2 regions of the Paenibacillus vandeheii genome follow, and region 2 is predicted to be linked to the other one. Evidence: riboswitches for the same ligand, from Rfam matches in the RefSeq annotation. Region 2 holds a riboswitch; the other holds the start of a gene.
The links. Region 2 has a riboswitch for cyclic di-AMP ahead of P5G61_RS06960 (C40 family peptidase). Riboswitches for the same ligand answer to the same signal wherever they lie in the genome.
Positions count from the first base shown of each region.

Region 1: it holds a riboswitch for cyclic di-AMP, as region 2 does, so the genes downstream of both, P5G61_RS04695 (HAD family hydrolase) here and P5G61_RS06960 (C40 family peptidase) in region 2, are expected to answer to the same signal.

Region 1 is NZ_JAROCD010000002.1:421,722-424,837, reverse strand. It holds gene P5G61_RS04705 (Nramp family divalent metal transporter) at 1-468, shown strand, start outside; gene P5G61_RS04700 (HAD family hydrolase) at 631-1,314, opposite strand; gene P5G61_RS04695 (HAD family hydrolase) at 1,487-1,882, opposite strand; cyclic di-AMP (ydaO/yuaA leader) riboswitch at 2,002-2,178, opposite strand; gene P5G61_RS04690 (glutathione peroxidase) at 2,546-3,022, shown strand.
Region 2 is NZ_JAROCD010000003.1:296,787-299,902, reverse strand. It holds gene P5G61_RS06970 (glycine C-acetyltransferase) at 1-732, opposite strand, end outside; tRNA gene P5G61_RS06965 (tRNA-Leu) at 1,128-1,211, opposite strand; cyclic di-AMP (ydaO/yuaA leader) riboswitch at 1,518-1,649, shown strand; gene P5G61_RS06960 (C40 family peptidase) at 1,655-2,119, shown strand; gene P5G61_RS06955 (carboxymuconolactone decarboxylase family protein) at 2,219-2,548, opposite strand; gene P5G61_RS06950 (hypothetical protein) at 2,665-2,883, opposite strand; gene P5G61_RS06945 (hypothetical protein) at 3,008-3,116, opposite strand, start outside.

The DNA of each region.
Region 1 (3,116 bases), on a different contig from region 2:
GGTATGACCCAGGTCGCGGAAATTACGGATGCTTACCATCTGCTGACACCTTTGCTGGGAACCACCATAGCCAGCATCCTGTTCGGTGTAGCCCTACTGGCTTCAGGCCAGAACTCAACACTCACAGGCACGCTGTCCGGACAGATTGTAATGGAAGGCTTCCTGAACATTCGTATTCCGGCGTGGCTTCGTCGACTGGTAACACGTCTGATCGCGATCATCCCGGCGGTCATCGTAACAGCCATTGCCGGAGAGCACGGAACAGAGGAACTGTTGATTCTGAGCCAGGTTGTGCTGTCCCTGCAGCTACCCTTTGCCGTCATTCCGCTGATCATGTTTACGAGTGACAAAAAAAGCATGGGGGATTTTGCTAACAAGCTTTGGCTCAAAATCACCTCCTGGATCATTGCCGGAGTTATTGTTGTCCTGAATGTGTATCTGATCATCCAGACCATTATGCTGTTCTAAGCTAATTGAAACGAATCCGTATTTTGTCTAACTCAAAAAGGCTGATCAACTCAAGTACCGTTCCCTTGAGACGATCAGCCTTTTATATGTTTTAGCAGAACCTAATCCAACCTGATCCATACCGATTAGATTAGCTCTTAAATACCGCTTTTAGTTTATTTATCAATTTTGAGTTACCATCAGCAAGGGAAGTAGCTCATCCAGTGATTCAACCGTCCAGTCCGGACGCTCTGCATCTGCTAGCTCCGGCTGGAACCTGCCATACCCCTGCAAAATTCGGATCGTGTGCATACCCAGCTTCTTAGCCGGAATAATATCATTATCAATCCGATCGCCGATCATGACCGCTTCCTCCGGTTTACATCCCGCCTGTTTCAGAGCTACAGCATACAATTCAGGATCAGGCTTGGACACTCCTTCTTCAGCGGAACAGGCCAGCACATCCACATACTTGCGTAAGCCGTAGCTTTCCAGACGATTTTCCGTTCCCGGGCTCTGATTGGCAATGATGCCAATCTTATAGTGCTGCGACAACGTCTGGAGAACAGCGTCGGCTGACGCGAAGGGGCGCTCAAGCTCTTTGCGGAACTTTAGCTTCTCCTGTATCTGTTCCCGGTGCCCTTCATCGCTAATAAGGGTACGAATAGCCAATTTCATCGGCCATTGCTCGTAATTTCGGTAGGAAGCGGCAAATAGTTCTCGTACCGTCTGCATTTCCACCTGGTAACCCAGTGCGCAAGCTTCACGAACGAACTGACCGATAATATCATCCACCGGCTCCCATTCGTCCACGAGCGTATCCCCCACATCAAAGAACAACCATTGTATTCCACGTACATCCGGCACGCCTATTCCTCCTCGTTAGCCACAGGAAATTCATTTCCCCATTACCCAAACCATAAAAAAGAAGACTCACCATCACGCATGAGTCTCCTCAAGATTCCGTTTATTTATGATTTCAATTATAACAGGCAGCTTACATCGGATCAATCACAGGAATAGCACTAGACACTAGATACTAACCATTAAGCAAAAACCCAACTTCCCCATTCAAGGAATATACAATACGGTCTGCACCCATTCCCCGATAAATCCCTTTGGGATGGCTCTGTTCTGTAATGACACACAGGGACTTGGATGTCCAGGAGCGGCAGATCTGCAAATATCGGCAGGTCAGGTTTAAGCTATTTTCAAAAATAAAAACATTGCCAACACTGCCTTGCGGCAAAAACCATTTCTGAGCTGCAGCCGTGTTCATGCGAATGACATGCTCCACACCGATTCTCCGGAGCCTGCGCTCTTCCCCTGCACTGTTGGTCAGAACGGCAAACGGCATTTTTTTGTACATCAGCAATTTGATAAATTTACGTCCTGCTTCATTTGGAGCAGTCACTAAGATCATCTCTTTATCCATCATTTGTTCCTCCCTTGGCGTGAAAAGACAACAAAAAAGAAGCGTGGGGGACCAAGGCCTCCCGGACGCTTCTTAATAATCCATAGCAAAAAGACACTATGAACCAGCGTACGGCTTGTTGCCTCTCCCTTCTAACGCTTACGAGGTTAGCTGACGGATTCGGACGCGAGAGTCGCCCTATTTCCGGCTGTCACCGGAAAATTCACCCCATGGATGCCCACTGTCCTGGACAGTTCATCCTGTTGGTTCCCCCGTTTCCCACCCATGAATGAATGGAAACTCAGCGATTAAAACATCGTTCCTTTATCATCATTAATCAGAGCGATATTATCGTTTGTTTCGTTTTTCATGTAAAATTTAATTTAAATTGGAATTACGATATGAATCATACACCCGTGCCATATCGGTGTAAAGTCTGCGCAGATCACCGAATCGACGGATTTTTGCCATTTCCCATCAATAATAACGCTTACAACACATCCATTCTCTACCCATCTCTTTAAAGCTCTCTAATTCTCTCTTTAGCGAAATTCAGGTAGCAAAACATTCACAGTTCATACACGAGAGGTCCAAATGGGGTTAAAAAAACAATATTAATTTTGCAATATTTAATTGCAATCAATATAATAGAAGATAGAAGAATATGAAATGGAGGCGATTTTCATGTCAGTCTACGACTACAAAGTAAACACCCTTCGCGGTCAGGAAGTTGAGATGTCCAACTATCGTGACAAAGTATTGCTTATCGTGAATACAGCAAGCCAATGCGGCCTTACACCTCAATTCAAAGGTCTGCAAGAACTCCAGGACAAGTTTAAAGACTCCCCATTTGAAGTTCTTGGTTTTCCAAGCAACCAGTTTGCACAGGAAAAAGGCTCTTCTGATGATATTGCCGAGTTCTGCCAGATGAACTATGGTATCAGCTTCCCGATGTTTGAGAAGATCGATGTGAATGGTTCAAGCGCTCATCCTCTATTTCAGCATCTTACCAAAGAAGCACCCGGCGTACTCGGCTCCAAAGCCATCAAATGGAACTTCACCAAATTCCTTGTGGATCAGAACGGACGTGTTCTGAAACGGTATGCTCCCAAAACAACACCTGATAAAATTGAAGCAGACATCAAAGAATTGCTCAAATAAGAAGTAGAGGTCATCCGAACCGGCAGGCAGAGTGAACATGTATTGAGGGAAACCGGGTGACCCTTTTTTGTCTGGACTCATCTTTACTGTAAAA
Region 2 (3,116 bases):
CTTGGAAAGAGTACCAATTTGAAAGTCAATGCGGTCGGACAATCCAAAATGCTTCACGGTTCCCGCACCTGCTCCGAGAACGCCCGAACCGTGGGCATCATCCACATAAGTAATCAGATCGAATTCTTCTGCTATTTTCACGATTTCGGGCAGCTTTGCTATATCACCATCCATGGAGAAAACCCCGTCGGTGATGACCATAATTTTATGGTACTGACCGGATTCCTTGGCATCTTTCGCCTGCTGTCTTAAATCATTCATATCCGAATGCTTAAAGCGAATCACCTTAGCTCTCGACAGGCGGCAGCCATCAATAATCGAAGCGTGGTTCAGCTCATCGGATAAAATCGCATCATGCTGGTCCATTACCGCGGATATAGCAGCCATATTGCAGTTAAAACCTGATTGATACACGATAACGGCTTCCGTTTTTTTGAAACGGGCCAGTTTTTCTTCAAGCTCAATATGAAGATCCATCGTACCATTGATTGTTCTCACAGCCCCTGCGCCTGCCCCGTATGTCTGCGACGCCTTAACTGAAGCATCAATCAGGCGGTAATCTGTTGCCAGTCCCAAATAGTTATTGGAAGACAAATTGATTAGGGACGTTCCGTCGATGCGAATAACAGGACCATTTGCACCCTGCAGCGTATCGATGACGTTATATAGACCTTTAGTCTTTAGATCTTCGATGTTCGAACTTAAAAATTGGTCCAATGCCTGACTTGACATTCCATTCCCTCCTCGATATACGTATGTCCTCGTACAGGAGACATAGTATTCCTCCAAAAAACCCTGTTATAAAAGGAATTAAACTAATTTCAATGTATCATCTTTTTCATTCTTTGTACACATGTGGTGGACAAAAAAATAAAATATCCGCAAAAAAACATAGCGATTGCTTCCCCCATTCCCGGAAGCAATCGCTACTAAATCTTTGCTTATATCTTTTGCTGTCATTAACCCATCAGCTTCGTGAGTTAGAAAAAGACGGTTTAGTCTCTAGAACGATATATCCTGTAGTTCCGCGCAGGTGATGAGTTGAAGCCTGAATATCCTGACAAATATAAAAAAGGCTCTGATCTGCATAAAAGCGCAGAACAGAAACCTATTGATGATGAGTATGATGCGGTCGAGAGGACTCGAACCTCCACGGGGGTTAGCCCACACGGACCTGAACCGTGCGCGTCTGCCAATTCCGCCACGACCGCGTATATCATATCTCCGAGAAATTATATCGCGGCGACAAGAAATAATATATCATGTGCAGGTAATTAGTGTCAACAAAAAAAATATAATTTCCCACTTCAATGTATGTAATATAACCAATACATTGTCCAATTTCTCTCCAGTTGAAACAGTAGTTACTTTTTTGTCATCGATTAGAATCCAACATTCGAGTTTTTTCAACATAAAAAGTCAGAATTCCGTTAACATTGAGGTGCTAAGAAAACATTAAAACAGGTTTGACATTTTCGTATTTATGCAATATAGTTTCAAAAGGTTACAAAAACTTAATTATTCATTTGCCGAGTTTCATGTTTGAAAACGGGGGAACCATTTTGGGTGAATTATTCTTATACATAGGAAATATAGGGAACCTTCTACCGAACCCTTAGCTAACTCCGTAGGCATCGAAGGGAGAACACAAATTTTGAAAAAGCTTATCATCTCCATTTTTGGAGCAGCAGTACTATTTACATCCGGGGCAACAAGCACTGAGGCAAGCAGTATTAACACCGTGGTAAACAACATGACAGGCATACCTTACAAATGGGGTGGCACTACGCTCGCCGGGTTTGATTGCTCGGGATTCATGAGATATATTTTCAACAAATACAGCATTGAATTGCCACGTACTTCGCAGCAGCAAGCCAAGGCTGGTACGCCGGTATCCAAAGCTAATCTGCGTACAGGTGACCTGGTGTTCTTTAATACGATGGGTAATGGCATTTCACATACAGGTGTATATATCGGTGGCGGACAGTTCGCTCACGCTTCGAGCAGCAAGGGTGTAAGTATCACTCAATTATCCAATCCTTACTTTAATGATCGTTACGTAACAGCTCGCCGGGTAACAGGACAGTTTATGTATAACAAAATGTTGGGCAAAATATAAGTTGAACACGAAAAGGCTTCGGTTATAACCGGAGCCTTTTCTTTGTCTACCCTACATTTTCTACAGAAAGCTGGACAAAATGGTTCTGCAATACATAGGTTAATGTAAAGCCTTCTGTACTCTCATTGCACCCTGAGACAGCGCATGGCCTCCGCCTACGGCTCCAGCCACAGCCACCGTCTCCATAATCTCCTGATCGGTCGCTCCTTTGGCACGTGCCTCTTCCACATGGTAGAACGTACATACCTCATTATTGGCAAACAATCCAATGCCCAGGGCTATTAGCTGTTTGGTCTTGGCATCCATCGCTCCTGCCTGAAAACATTCTCCAGTGAACTCATGATAGGACTTCACCACTGCAGGCAGCACGTCGCTTAATTCACCCATCTGATCTTTATAGGCATGAACCTTATCATTCATCAGTGTCATGGTTACCGCACATCCTCTCGGCTGATATGTTACAAACTCTCACTGTACCTATCTTCTCTCCCGAGAGCTGCAATTATGCCAAAACTTCCATGGTAAATGAACCTAAAATGCATGTCCTATTCTTCGAGCAGGCTCTTGCGTGGTTCGCTGAACAACTGATACTGATAATTCCGGTCAAGCTTGACCACACGACGATTCTGACGGCGAATGAGTACCTGCTCCCCGTCCCAGGCTACGACAATGCCTGTCACATCATTGGACTGAATCTCGTCCCGAATCACCCTTACTTTTTCACCCGATAAACGCAGTGCATCCAATTCTGCATCACTGATCATATTTCCGACGCCTACTTTCTCCATAAAAATTATTTACAAAAAGAGACCTAAATGAAAAGTCATTTAGGTCTCACGTGACTGTATTGGACTGTCATGTCATTCGAAAGTATGTCCCGACTGAAAGTTACCGCTGCGCGTGCTCTTTGCTGTCGTTCTTCTCAAACCAAAAATCAAGCACTTTGGCGGACATCACACGTTCTTCAAGGTACTCCACTTGATGCGGTGTAAATTGT